One region of the Allobosea sp. GW821-FHT12C12 genome, then DNA from elsewhere that is predicted to be linked to it. Evidence: predicted binding sites of a transcription regulator. Region 1 holds the regulator's gene; the other holds the start of a gene.
The links. Region 1 encodes LexA, which represses DNA repair genes until DNA is damaged. Its sites were predicted from a motif close to TGTTCNNNNTGTGTTCNG; they were not measured.
Positions count from the first base shown of each region.

Region 2: a site for LexA is predicted at 6,334-6,351, ahead of AC1RRW_RS06220 (DNA recombination protein RmuC). Genes of this name have one in related genera too.

Region 1 is NZ_JBXAQP010000002.1:91,557-98,807, reverse strand. Features, by position in the region: gene AC1RRW_RS03395 (molybdopterin molybdotransferase MoeA) at 1-390, shown strand, start outside; gene lexA (transcriptional repressor LexA) at 475-1,179, shown strand; gene AC1RRW_RS03385 (ComEC/Rec2 family competence protein) at 1,325-3,604, opposite strand; gene gltX (glutamate--tRNA ligase) at 3,781-5,205, shown strand; gene gltA (citrate synthase) at 5,485-6,774, shown strand; gene AC1RRW_RS03370 (Bug family tripartite tricarboxylate transporter substrate binding protein) at 6,942-7,251, shown strand, end outside.
Region 2 is NZ_JBXAQP010000003.1:288,028-295,278, forward strand. Features, by position in the region: gene lptC (LPS export ABC transporter periplasmic protein LptC) at 1-732, opposite strand, end outside; gene AC1RRW_RS06185 (ribonuclease D) at 924-1,538, opposite strand; gene AC1RRW_RS06190 (hypothetical protein) at 1,761-2,189, shown strand; gene dapE (succinyl-diaminopimelate desuccinylase) at 2,186-3,376, shown strand; gene AC1RRW_RS06200 (hypothetical protein) at 3,496-4,029, shown strand; gene truA (tRNA pseudouridine(38-40) synthase TruA) at 4,031-4,768, opposite strand; gene fmt (methionyl-tRNA formyltransferase) at 4,768-5,697, opposite strand; gene def (peptide deformylase) at 5,732-6,268, opposite strand; gene AC1RRW_RS06220 (DNA recombination protein RmuC) at 6,383-7,251, shown strand, end outside.

The sequences.
Region 1 (7,251 bases):
ATCGCGATGCGGCCGGGCAAGCCGATGATGATGGGCCGGCTCGGCCGCATGGTCGCCGTCGGACTGCCCGGCAATCCGGTCTCCTCGATCGTCTGCGGGCATCTCTTCGTCATGCCTCTGCTCGAGGCGCTGCTCGGTCTGCCCGACCCCGACAGGGACCGCAGCGAGCCAGGGATCATCGGAATCGATATGCCGGCTAACGATGAACGGGAGGACTATCTTCGTTCCGATCTCGTCCATTCCGCGGCCGGATGGATCGCGACGCCGTTCCAGAGGCAGGATTCCTCGATGCTGGGCACGCTCGCGAAGGCCAGGGCGTTGACGATCCGTCCGCCTTTCGCCGAGCCGGCAAAGCAGGGCGACCCCTGCCGGATCATCCGGCTGCGCTGAGGGGCGCTTGCGGAACACACCGCGAACCTGTATCATGTTCGTGATTTGTTTCGACTCCGCGCTTCGGGCGCTCCGGCGGGAATCATGCTGACACGCAAACAATTTGAACTGCTCCGCTTCATCCAGGAACGTCTGCGCGAAAGCGGCGTGCCGCCCTCCTTCGACGAGATGAAGGACGCGCTCGACCTCAAGTCCAAGTCCGGCATCCACCGCCTGATCATGGCGCTCGAGGAGCGCGGCTTCATCCGCCGGCTGCCGAACCGGGCCCGCGCGCTCGAGGTGATCAAGCTGCCGGACGGCGTCGCGGGCTCGCAGGCCCCGCGGGGGCGCTTCAGCCCCTCCGTCGTCCAGGGCGGCCTCGGCAAGGTCAAGCCGGCGAGCAGCCCGCCCGAGGACGATGCGCGCTCCACCATCGCCATTCCTGTGATGGGCCGGATCGCCGCCGGCACGCCGGTCTCGGCGATCCAGAGCCGCAGCCACAACGTCTCGCTGCCGGCCGACATGCTCGGCGCGGGCGAGCATTACGCGCTGGAGGTACGCGGCGATTCGATGGTCGAGGCCGGCATCCTCGACGGCGACACCGTGGTCATCCGCAAGCAGGACACCGCCAACACCGGCGACATCATCGTCGCGCTGATCGACGACGAGGAGGCGACGCTGAAGCGGCTGCGCAAGCGCGGCTCCTCGATCGCGCTGGAGGCGGCCAACCCGGCCTACGAGACGCGCGTGCTCGGTCCCGACCGCGTCAAGATCCAGGGGCGCCTCGTCAACCTGATGCGGCGCTACTAGGGCATGCCGATTTCACGCTGAAACATCGTCATCCCGGTCCTGATCCGGGATCCATCATAGATCGGCGACCGCGCCCTGTGTCGGATCCCGGATCCGCGCCGCTTTGCGGCTCGTCCGCGACGACTCGGTGGTTCCCGATGAGATTCTAAAATCGGTCGACAGGGTCCTCCTCGACCAGCGGCGTCGGCTGCGCCGCGGGCGTGGGAGCAGCCGCTTGCGGCCGGCGGCGGTTCCACGGGCGGCCGTCCTCGCCGCTTTCGGCGGCGAGCCTGCGCCAGGGCTGCCGGCCGGGCAGGATCGCGCCTGAGCGCACCAATGCGGTGGCGCCGTCGCGGCCGAGCGCCATGCGGTCGATCAGCATGGCCTTGCAGGGCGCGCTCCACGGGATCGGCGTGACGACGAGGTCGGCGCGGCGGCAATCCTCGACCAGAGCGATCCGGTCGCGGACGAAAGCCACGCTGCGACCGTCCCGCGTGGCGATGACGCAGCCCTGCGCGTCGCAGGCCGCGCCTTCGCGCAGGCTCGGGTCGTTGGGCTTGCGGCCGTCGCCATCGGCGGTCAGCCATTGCTGCAGCACGAAGGCGCTCGGCTTGCCGGCGACGACGAGGCGTCCGTCCTTGGCCCGGACCGCTAGACCCGAGCCGTCGCGCTCGATCAGGATCTCGGGCCGTTCGGGTTTGGCCGCGACCGCGACGCCCGTCACCAGCGGCAGGATGGCGAGGAAGCGCAGCTTCGTCGTCCAGAGCGTCAGCCAGAGCAACGCCAGCGCGAAGCAGACCAGCGCCGCGACGCCGAAGGCCGGAATCACCAGCGTGGAATGATCGATCGTCGCGACCCAGTTCGCCAGTTGCAACACGGCGTCCGAGGCCAGGCCCATCAGCTTCCAGGCCGGCCAATCGAGCCCGAACGGATAGGCCAGCACGCCGAAGACGGCCGCCGGCATGACGAAGAGCGAGACGAAGGGCAGCGCCAGCGCGTTGCCAAGCAGGCCGAACGGGTTGAAGGTCTGGAAATGATAGGCGCCGAAGGGCGCGGTCGCCGCCGTGGCGAGCAGGGTCGTCACCACGATGCCGATGGCGGCGAGCCGGACCGTCGCCAGCGGCCATGGCAGCGACGCCGGCGGCCGCGGCCGATCCCGCTCCTCCCAGCGTTCGGCGAAGGCGACGAGCGCGGCCACCGCGCCGAACGACATCTGGAAGCTCGGACCGAGCAGCGCCTCGGGCTCGCGCAGCAGCACGATGATCGCGGCCAGCGCCAGATTGCGCATGCTCAGCGCCGGCCGGTCGACCAGGATCGCGCCCAGCATGATCAGCGTCATGATCAGCGAGCGCACGGTCGCGACCTCCGCGCCGGAGAAGACACAATAGGCCGTCGCGCCGACCATCGCGGCGAGCGCCGCGATCTTCTTGATCGGCCAGCGCAAGGCGAGCGTCCGCGACAGCGCCAGCAGCGCCCGGACCAGCCAGAAGATCGTGCCCGCCGCCAGCACCATGTGCAGGCCCGAGATCGAGACGATGTGATAGATGCCGGCGGCGCGCAGATCGGCATTGGTCGCCTCGGTGATCAGGCCGCGCTTGCCGGTCACCAGCGCGGCGGCCATCGCGCCGGCCTGGCCGCCGCCGATCTCGGCGATGCGCTGCGTCAGCGCGTTGCGGGCCCGGTCGATCGCGACGGTGAGCGCGAGATCGCGCGGCGGCGGCTGCGGCGGCGTCGTCAGCGTGATCTTGCCGGCGACGCTGCCGACCGCGCCCAATCCGCGAAAGAAGGCGTCGCGCCCGAAATCATAGCCGCCCGGCCGCGCCGGCCCCGGCGGCGGCAGCAGGCGCGCCACGGCCGAGACATGGTCGCCGGGCGAGACGGTCCCGGTCCTGACATTGACGCGCACGCGCCTGGGCTGCTTCGCGGCCTCGACGCCGGCAATGCCTGTGACCAGCAGCACGATGCGCGCGCCGGCGTCACGCGTTTCGACCGATTCGACGAAGCCGCTGACCTGCCCTACCCTTGGCCGCTCCAGCATCGGAGCCGCGATCTGGGCGGTGCGCCAGGTCGCGGCCGTGAAACCGGCGAAGATCGCCGTCGTGGCGATGCAGGCGATCATGACGAGCCGCCTCCGGCGCAGCGCGACGGCGCCCGCGCCCGCCACCGCGAAGCCGGCGAGAGGCGCGGCCAGGGCCGGCTCCCGGTCGGCGGCGAAATAGAGCAGGATGCCGAGCCCCATCATCACCGGCAGCCAGAGGAAGAGCCGGCGGCGCTCGGCTTCGGCTTCCAGCGCGGCGCTCAGCGCCCGGCCGGCATCCGCGAGCCAGAGCGAGAGGCTGATCCCGCCAAGCCTCGCGCCGCGCAGCCGCGCGCCCCGTGGCCATGCCAGAGCCGCGCCGGCAGCGGCCGCGCGCGATCTGGACTGGCCTTCGGGAGCCTGGCGCATCGGCCTTGCCCGTGTTGCGGCGGTTGACGAGGTTGAGCTTAACGTCGGCGGGTCAGCCATGTTACAGGGGCCGCGCCGGATGTCATGCGGTCTCCGGTCGAAGTCATCGTTCGTCCCTTCGCGGGTCGCTTTTCCATTGCGCCGGCATCGACAAGCCGGCGGGAGCTTTGCCTTTCATGAGCGATGCCGTCGTCACGCGCTTTGCCCCCTCGCCCACCGGCTTCCTGCATATCGGCGGGGCGCGCACCGCGCTGTTCAACTGGCTCTATGCCCGCCGTCATGGCGGCCGTATGCTGCTGCGGATCGAGGACACCGACCGCGAACGCTCGACGGAGCCCGCGATCGCGGCGATCCTGGACGGACTGGCCTGGCTCGGCCTCGATTGGGACGGCGACACCATCTATCAGTTCGCGCGGGCCGAGCGGCACCGCGAGGTCTGTCACCAGATGCTCGCCTCCGGCAACGCCTATCATTGCTATGCCACGCCGGCCGAGCTCGACGAGATGCGCGAGCAGGCCAGGGCCGCCGGCAAGCCGATGAAATATGACGGGCGCTGGCGCGACCGCGATCCGGCGACCGCTCCCGCCGGCGTCAGGCCCGTCATCCGCCTGCGCGCGCGGCAGACCGGCGAGACCGTGGTCGAGGACGAGGTCCAGGGACGCGTCGTCTTCCAGAACGAGAATCTCGACGACCTCGTCCTGCTGCGCTCGGACGGCAACCCGACCTACAACCTCGCCGTCGTCGTCGACGATCACGACATGGGCGTGACCCATGTCATCCGCGGCGACGACCACCTGACCAACGCCGCGCGCCAGACCCAGATCTATCAGGCGATGGGCTGGAACGTTCCGAGCATGTCGCATGTCCCGATGATCCACGGGCCGGACGGCGGCAAGCTCTCCAAGCGCCATGGCGCTCTCGGCGTCGATGCCTATCGTTCGATGGGCTACCTGCCGGCGGCGCTGCGCAACTACCTGCTGCGGCTGGGCTGGAGCCATGGCGACCAGGAGATCTTCTCGACCGACGAGATGATCGCCCTGTTCAACCTGTCGTCGATCGGCCGTTCGCCGGCGCGCTTCGACTACGCCAAGCTGGAGAGCCTGAACGGGCTCTACATGCGGCAATCCGCCGATGGCGAGCTGCTGGCGGCGCTGAAGGTCATCCTGCCCGAGATCGGACCCGCGCGCGGGATCTCCGACGCCATGCCGCCCGAGCTGGAGGCCCGCTTCCTCGCTGCCATGCCGGGCCTGAAGGAGCGCGCCAGGACGCTGATCGAGCTGCTCGACTCAGCCTATTATCTACACGCGACGCGCCCGCTCCAGCTCGACGCCAAGGCGGCGGCGCTGCTCGACGAGGCCGGGCGGCAGCGGCTGCCGGGTCTGGCGGCCGCGCTCTCGGGCGTCGAAGGCTGGTCGGTCGAGGCGCTGGAAGCCGCGGTGCGTGGCTTCGCCGAGGAGCATGGCCTGAAGCTCGGCCAGGCTGCGCAGCCCTTGCGCGCGGCCCTGACGGGGCGCGCGATGTCGCCCGGACTCTTCGACGTCATGGCGGTTCTCGGACGCGAGGAAACGCTGGGCCGGCTCGCCGATCAGGTTGCGTCGTAAGCCGGGCAGGACCGTCTTTCGGCTCGGTTGAACCCCTTCCGCAAATGGTCTAGTGACGCGCCATGTGACCGGGTTCGCCTCGCGGGCGGCAGGGCACGAATTTTGCTTGAATATCAGTCGGATGACCCGTCTTTCCAGCCTTGTCCGCTTGTGCCGTTCCGTCACGGGGCCGTCATTTCCAGGCCCTCTCATGATGCCGACGTCTCACGCGCCACAATCCTCAAGTCTGGCGGACGGAACAGCGGGTGACCAGCAGCGAGCCTGAAAGGATCGGTTTCGATGAGCGGAAACAACGGACAGCTCCAGGTCGGCGACAAGACCGTCGACATGGCGATCAAGAAGGGTTCGATCGGCCCTTCCGTCATCGATATCGGCAAACTCTACGCCCAGACGGGCATGTTCACCTACGATCCGGGCTTCACCTCGACGGCGGCCTGCGAGTCGCAGATCACCTATATCGACGGCGATGAGGGCGTGCTGCTCTATCGCGGCTACCCGATCGAGCAGCTCGCCGAGCATGGCGACTTCCTCGAGACCTGCTACCTGCTGCTCGAAGGCGAACTGCCGACAGCCGCGCAGAAGGCGGATTTCGACTATCGCGTGACGCGCCACACCATGGTCCACGAGCAGATGGCCCGCTTCTTCCAGGGTTTTCGCCGCGACGCGCATCCGATGGCGGTCATGGTCGGCTCGATCGGCGCGATGTCGGCCTTCTATCACGACTCGACCGACATCTCGGACCCGCATCAGCGCATGGTCGCGTCGATGCGGATGATCGCGAAGATGCCGACGCTCGCCGCGATGGCGTACAAATACACGGTCGGCCAGCCCTTCATCTATCCGCTGAATTCGCTCGACTACACCTCGAACTTCCTGCGCATGTGCTTCGCGGTGCCGGCCGAGGACTACAAGGTCAATCCGGTGCTGTCGCGCGCGCTCGACCGCATCTTCATCCTGCACGCCGACCACGAGCAGAACGCCTCGACCTCGACGGTCAGGCTCGCCGGCTCGTCGGGCGCCAATCCCTTCGCCTGCATCGCGGCCGGCACGGCCTGCCTGTGGGGCCCCGCCCATGGCGGCGCCAACGAGGCCGCCCTGCAGATGCTGCAGGAGATCGGCTCGGTCGAGAACATTCCGAAATTCATCGCCAAGGCGAAGGACAAGAACGATCCCTTCCGCCTGATGGGCTTCGGCCACCGCGTCTACAAGAACTACGATCCGCGCGCCAAGATCATGCAGAAGACCACGCATGAGGTTCTGGCCGAGCTCGGCATCAAGGACGACCCGCTGCTCGACGTTGCGATGGAGCTGGAGCGGATCGCGCTGCACGACGAGTATTTCATCGAGAAGAAGCTCTATCCGAACATCGACTTCTATTCGGGCATCACCCTCAAGGCGATGGGCTTCCCGACCTCGATGTTCACCGCGCTGTTCGCGCTCGCCCGCACCGTCGGCTGGATCGCGCAGTGGAAGGAGATGATCGAGGATCCGTCCCAGCGCATCGGCCGCCCGCGCCAGCTCTATACCGGCGCGCCGGTGCGCGACTACACGCCGATCGGTCGGCGTTGAGGAACGCCGCCGCGCCGGCCTGGCCATCGGCGGCGCGACAGAGCAGACAGGGGCCGTGACGCGAAAGCGCCGCGGCCCTTTTTCTTGCGGCGAATTGTTGGCTTTTCCCGGTGCGATCCTGGGCTATGATCGAACGAACCCAGGGAGATTGAAAAACGATGTCGAACATGCATGACCTCAGCCGCCGCCATTTCCTCGCCGGCGCATCCGCGCTGTCGGTGGCAGGCCCCGCCTCGCTCGCCAATGCGCAGGCCTTCCCGACCCGGCCGATCACGCTCGTCGTTCCCTTCGCCGCCGGCGGCTCGACCGACATCGTCGCCCGCCTCGTCGGCCAGAAGATGACGGAACTGCTCGGCCAGTCCGTCGTGATCGAGAACCGCGCCGGCGCCGGCGGCAATGTCGGCTCGACCGCGGTCGCGCGCGCGACGCCGGACGGCTACACCATCCTGATGGGCACGATCTCGACCCATGCGCTCA
Region 2 (7,251 bases), on a different contig from region 1:
TGATGGAGGCGCAACCTCGGCCCGTCTCAGAAGTTCCAGATCGGGCTTGCTGCCCTCGCGCTCGGGCCCGGCCAGCGTGCCCTTCGGCGCGTTCTCGATCACCGCCCTGACCCGGCCGTCGAACGCGATCAATGCGCCGTTCTCCTTCACATCCAGTGAATCGGCGTCGACCGTCGTGGCGCCGAGATTGACCTTGACCGGCTGCTTCGAGACGACGGTGCCGCCCTTGAAGTCGATATCGGCGCTCTGCATGCGGATGTCGTAGCCGGTCTCGGTGCGGACCCGGACATCGTCGATCAGCTTGAGCTTCTCGGCCTGCGTGTTGAACAGGCCGGTCTTGGCGTTGACCGTGACCCAGCCCTCGCGCTCCATCTGCAGACGCGCCGTCAGCGTCACCAACTCGACCTCGGTCGGATTGCGGATGTCCTGCAGCGCGGCCTCGGCATTGACCTCGTAGGGCCGGTTGTCCTTGCGATAGCCGGAGAGGCGCGGCGTCTCCATCCTGACCTTGCCGTTCTGGATGCCGACCGCCCCGACCGAGAGCCCCGAGACGTCGCGCAGCGGGCTCATGAACGGCGTCACGACCAGACCCAGCACGGCGACGACCGCACCGAGCGGGATCGCGACGCGAAGGAAGCGCACGACGAGCGTGTGCCGTCGCGCCGACCTGAACACGGCCTGGCGCGGGCTCGGGCGGCCGGAGGGAGCGGGGACCCAATGATCCGATGTCATCGCCACAGTCATGTCCCGCGAAATGGCAGCCGCTGACGGCTTTTTCGTGTCGGCGGCGCGCCGGTCTCGCGGGTGCGAACGACATGCCGCTCGAACAAATTGACGCAACGAGACTTGGAATTTGTCAATGACGAGACTGCGGATTCGCGAAAGCGGACTCGGGATCCCGCGAAAGCAAGAGCCCGAATTCGTCAGGTATGCGCGAAGATGTCGGCCTCGGCCCAGCCGGCGAGATCGAGCTCGGCGCGAAACGGCAGGAAGTCGAAGCTCGCCGCGGCGAGATGCGTGCGGTTCTCGCGCGCCAGCAGCGTCGTCAGCCTGGCGTGCAGCGCATGCAGATGCAGCACGTCGGAAGCCGCATAGGCGAGTTGCGCCTCGCTCAGCGTCTCGGCGCCCCAGTCCGACGATTGCTGCTGCTTCGACAGTTCGATGCCGAGCAACTCGCGGACCAGGTCCTTCAGGCCGTGGCGGTCGGTATAGGTCCGGGTCAGTTTCGAGGCGATCTTGGTGCAGAACACCGGCCCGGTCACGACGCCGAAGGCGTGCAGCAGCACGGCGATGTCGAAACGGGCGAAGTGGAACAGCTTCAGCACCCCCGGATCGGCGAGCAGCCTGATCAGGTTGACCGGCTGGCCGCCGCCCTTGGGGATCTGCACGACGTCGGCCGAGCCGTCGCCGCGCGAGAGCTGGACCACGCAAAGCCGGTCGCGATGCGGATTCAGGCCCAGCGTCTCGGTGTCGATCGCCACGATCGGCCCGAGATCGAGGTCGGCCGGCAGGTCGCCGCGATGCAGGCGGATGGTCATGGCGGACACCTCTCTCAACACCGACGCGGGCGGCGGCCCCGCCATGCGGCGCGCCTTGCGGACCCCGATCGCCAAGCCCCGACCCCGCAGCTAACGGCGCGGTGGCAGTCGTTCAAGCCTTTTCTAGAGCGCTGTCCCGTCACGCCGGCGTTAACCTTTTCTTCACCATAGGCTTCAAGCCGGGACGGCGGCATGCGAGAACGCGGCATCGGAGCCTTGCGCGTGTCGCTCATTCGCCTCTTCACGAGCCTCGACGGCCGGATCGGCCTCGTCCCGTTCTGGACGGGCAGCGTCGCGGTCGCGCTGGTTTTGCTGCTGATCGAGCGGACGGCGCCCCAGGTCGCGTTCTTCCACGCCGCGACGATCGTCGCCTTCGCCGAGGCGTTCGCGCTGTTCCCCTGGGCGGTCCTCGCCGCCAAGCGCGCCGTCGATCGCGGCAGCGCGCCCGTCTTCGGCATCCTGCTGGTCTGCGCCATCGTGCTGCCCACCGAGCTCAAGTCGGCCATGTCGATCGCCTGGGGGCCCTCGCTGGACACGATCTCGCTGATCGCCTGGGTCGTGACGCTGGTGGATCTCGGCCTGATGCCGGGCCGGCGGCATGACGAGGACGCGGTTGCGGCCGCGCCCGCCGATGCTAAACCGGCGGGATGAGCCAGACACTCGCCTTCGACCCCACCGATCCCGTCGCCCTCGCCCAGGCCCTGGTCCGCTGTCCTTCGGTGACACCGCATGACGGCGGCGCGCTCGCGCTCCTGGAAACCGTGCTGGCGGGCGCGGGCTACGAGGTGCATCGCCCTGTCTTCAGCGAGCCCGGCACGCCCGACATCGAGAACCTCTACGCCCGCATCGGAACGGCTGGCCCCGTCTTCGTCATTGCCGGCCATACCGATGTCGTGCCGGTCGGCGACGCCAACGCCTGGACGCGCGATCCGTTCTCCGGCGAGATCGCGGACGGCGTCCTGCACGGGCGCGGCGCCTGCGACATGAAGGGCGGGCTCGCGGCGATGATCGCGGCCGCCCTGCGCTACCGCCGCGACAACCCCGACGCTTCGGGCTCGATCGCCTTTCTGGTGACCGGCGACGAGGAGGGGCCGGCCGTGAACGGCACGGTCAAGCTGCTCGACTGGGCGCATGCGCGCGGCGAACGCTTCGACCACTGCCTGCTCGGCGAGCCGACCAATCCTGCAAGCATGAGCGACATGATCAAGATCGGCCGGCGCGGCTCGCTGACCGGAAAGCTGACCGTCAACGGCAAACAGGGCCATGTCGGCTATCCCCACCTCGCCGAGAACCCGATCCGGGGCATGGTCCGGCTGCTGGCGGCGCTCGACGCCGCACCGCTCGACGCCGGCGCCGACCATTTCGACCCGAGCAATCTCGAAGTGACCACGCTCGATGTCGGCAACCCGGCGACGAATGTCGTGCCGGCGCAGGCCAGAGCCGTGTTCAACATCCGCTTCAACGATATCTGGACGCCGGAGACGCTGGGCGCCGAGATCGAGCGCCGCCTGCGCGAGGCAGCCGGCAACGCGGTCCGCTACGAGCTCGAGATCCAGCCGACCAACGCGGTCGCCTTCCTGACGCAGCCCGGGCCTTTCGTCGCGATGGTGGCCGATGCGGTCGAAGCCGAAACCGGCAAGCGGCCGGCGCTCTCGACCACCGGCGGCACCTCGGACGCGCGCTTCATCAAGAGCTATTGCCCGGTGGTGGAGTACGGCCCGGTCGGCAAGACGATGCATCAGGTCGACGAGGTGGTGGCGGTCGCCGACCTCGTCGCGCTGGAGGCGGTCACGCACCGGCTGCTGACTTCGTATTTCGCAGGGAACCGGAGCGCCTGACCGTTCGTTGATCCTTCTTTCATCCTCCTAGACGAAAGTCTAATACGAGGTCGGAGGGCTTGGCGATGCCGCTGGCGGCCGATGATGTGACACGCTGCCTGCGCGGCTCGTGGCGGCTGATGTCCGCCGGGTCAGCCGCCCTCCCCGAACTCGATCTCTCCCGGCAGGGCCTGACGCGCTCCTGGCTCGCCGCGATCCTGACCGTGCCGGCGATGGTCGCGATCCTCGCCGCCGAGAACCGGATGGCGGGCCTGTCGAACGCCGCCGGCCTGCTCCAGTCGCCGTCGCTGGTCATGGCCGTGCTGGCCTCGCAGATCGCAGCCTTCATCATGGTCCCGACGCTGATCGCGGGCTTGGCCCCGCATCTCCTGCGCGCGCCAGCTTTCGGCGGCTTCGTCATCGCCTGGAACTGGACCGAGATCCTCTGCGCCAGCTTGTTCGCCCTGCCGGCGCTGGTCCATGCGATCGGCTGGTCGACGCCGGCGATCGCGACCGTGCAATGGTTCGCCTTTTCGGCCGTGGCGGCGAGACTACGCTATGCGGCGGCGGCCGCCACGCTCGGGCCTGACCGCGGCGTCGCGCTGCTCGTCGTCGCCGCGAGTTTTATGGCGCAGGCCGGCGTGGCCTCGCTGCTGGGGTTGTGGGGTTTCTGAGTCAGTAGTCGACCCCAGCCAGATACAACCCGCAGGGCGGCGCCAGCGCCGCGCATAGCGAGCGGTCCCGCGCAGCAAGCACCTTGCCGAGCTTCGCCTCAGGCCAGCGTCCGGCCCCGACCATCTTCAGGCAGCCGACCATGGAGCGGACCTGATGGTGCAGGAAGGAGCGGGCATGGGCGTAGGCCACGATCTCGTCGCCCTCGCGCCTGACGTCGAAGCGGTCGAGCGTGCGCAGCGGGCTGCTGGCCTGGCATTCGGCGGCGCGAAAGGTGGTGAAGTCGTGATGGCCGAGCAGGAATTTGGCCGCGCGGTCCATCGCCTCGTGGTCGAGCTTCACGGGTACATGCCAGAGCCGGTTCAGGTCGAGCGTCGGCTGGGCGCGCCGGTCGAGGATGCGATAGATGTAGTGGCGCCGCTTCGCGGAGATGCGCGCGTCGAAATCGTCTGGCGCCGCTTCGGCGCTCACCACCGCGACGGGAACGCGCTTCAGCCGGGCATTCGTCGCGTCGCGCACGACATCGGTGCGCCACTCCTTCTCCAGATCGACATGGGCGACCTGATGGGTGGCGTGGACGCCGGCATCGGTGCGGCCGGCGCAATGCAGCCTGACCGGATGGCCGCAGAAACCCTCGATCGATTCCTCGACGCTCTGCTGGACCGACGGGCCGTTGAGCTGGCGCTGCCAGCCCGAGAACGGCGTACCGTCATATTCGATGACGAGCTTGTAGCGCGGCATCAGATCCTGCCGCCGGGTTCCAGCCGCGCGCCACGCAAGAATTCCGCACCGCTCATCGGCTTGCCGCCGGCGCGCTGGACCTGAAGCAGCTTCACCGCGCCTTCCGCGCAGGCGACCGTGCCCTCGCCGTCGAGCAGCGTGCCGGGCTCGGCCGCGCCGCCCGCCAGCGCCGTGCGCAGCACCTTCAGCCGCTCCGGGCCCTTGCCGAGGTCGATCTCGGCGAAGGCGCCGGGAAACGGCGAGAGCCCGCGCGCGAGGTCGTGGACCTGGCTCGCCGGACGGCTCCAGTTCAGCCTGCCCTCGGCGTTGGTCAACTTGGCGGCGTAGGTGACGCCCTCCTCCGGCTGCGGCGTGAAGCGCAGGGCGCCGCGCCCGAGCGCCGCGAGAGCGCGCGTCATCAGGTCAGCCCCGAGCGGCGCGAGCGCGTCGTGCAGGTCGCCGGCCGTCATGTCGGGTCCGATGGCGATCTTCTCGACCATGCCGACCGGGCCGGTGTCGAGGCCGGCCTCCATCCTCATGACGCAGACGCCGCTCTCGGCATCGCCGGCCATCACGGCGCGCTGGATCGGCGCGGCCCCGCGCCAGCGCGGCAGCAGAGAGGCGTGAAGGTTGAGGCAGCCGAGTTCCGGCAGGTCGAGGATGCTCTGCGGCAGGATCATGCCATAGGCGACGACGACCGCGACATCGGCCCGATGGGCGGCCAAGGTTTCGACCGCCTCCGGCGTGCGCAGCGTCCTCGGCGTCAGCACCGGAACGCCGAAGCGCTCGGCCGCGCGCTGGACCGGCGACGGCTTCAGCTCGAGCCCGCGACCGGCCTGCGCCGGGGCGCGCGTATAGCAGGCGACGACCTCATGCCCCTGTCCGATGATCTCGGTCAGCGTCGGCACGGCGAAATCGGGCGTGCCCATGAAGACGACGCGCAGGGTCATGTGTCGGAACGCACGCTACAGGTGAGAAGACGATTCAAGCCGCGCTCTCGCGCTTGGCCTGCTTGGCGAAACGCTTGGTCACCCGCTCGCGCTTCAGCCGCGAGAGATGGTCGATGAAGAGCACGCCGTTGAGATGGTCGATCTCGTGCTGCAGGCAGGTCGCGAGCAGGCCGTCGGCCTCGATCTCCCGCGTCTTGCCGTCGAGGTCCATGTAGCGGACCTTGACCCGGGCCGGCCGCTCGACCTCCTCGTAGTATTCCGGGATCGAGAGGCAGCCTTCCTCGTAGACGCCGACCTCTTCGGAAGACCAGGCGATCTCCGGGTTGATGAAGACCCGCGGCGCCTTCGGCACCGGTTCCTCGCCCTCCGCGGCGGGCTTGGCGAGATCGATCGTGACGACGCGCTTTTGCACGCCGATCTGGATCGCGGCCAGCCCGATCCCCGGCGCGTCGTACATGGTGTCGAACATGTCCTCGACGAGCCTCGTGATCTCGGGCGTGATCGCGGCCACGGGCGCGGAGACCTGGCGCAGGACGGAGTCGGGCAGGATGACGAGCGGACGGATGGCCATGGGGCTCTGCGCGAAATCTGGTCGAGGATGCCGCGACATAAGCCGTTGTGGTCAGCCGGTCAAACCGTTCCGCTTTCGTTCGATTTCCACTTCCGAATCGGCTAGGCTGGCGCGATGAACGAGATCGCCTTCATTCTGCTCGGCCGTCCGATCCCGTGGAGTGAGGCCGCGCTCGGCTTCGCCACCTTAAGCCTGCTGCTGCTCCTCCTCGTCGTCGCGGGATCGTGGCGGGCGACGCGCCGGCGCGAGATCGAGGCCGCGACGGCCGCCGAGCGCGCCCGCGAGACGGACGACAAGGTCGCCGAGATGAACCGCGCCCAGGCCGAGCTCGCCGGGCGGATGCAGTCCATGGCCGAGATTCTCTCGACGCGGCAGGGCGACCTCGCCCGCCTCGTCGCCGACCGGATGGACGGGTTGAGCCACAAGGTCGGACAGGGGCTGGAGCAGAACGTGCGCCAGACCACCGAGAGCCTCGGCAAGCTGCAGGAGCGGCTGGCGGTGATCGACTCGGCCCAGAAGAACCTGACCGACCTGACATCGGAGGTCGTGACGCTGAAGGACGTGCTCTCCAACAAGCAGGCGCGCGGCGCCTATGGCCAGGGCCGGATGGAGGCGATCATCCGCGACGGGCTGCCCGCCGCCTTCTTCGCCTTCCAGCCCCAGCTTTCCAACGGCAGGCGGCCCGACTGCCTGGTGACGCTGCCGGGCGACGGGCGCGGCCTCGTCATCGACGCGAAATTCCCGCTGGAGAGCTTCACCCTGCTGCGCGAGGCGCGCGGCGAGGACGCGAGGAAGGCGGCCGGCACGCGCGTGCGCAACGATGTCGGCGTCCATGTGAAGGACATCGCCGAGCGCTATTTCCTCGCCGGCGAGACGCAGGACATGGCGCTGCTCTTCGTGCCGTCGGAATCGATCTATGCCGATCTGCACGAGCATTTCGACGATGTGATCCAGAAGGCGAGCCGGGCCCGGATCATGATCGT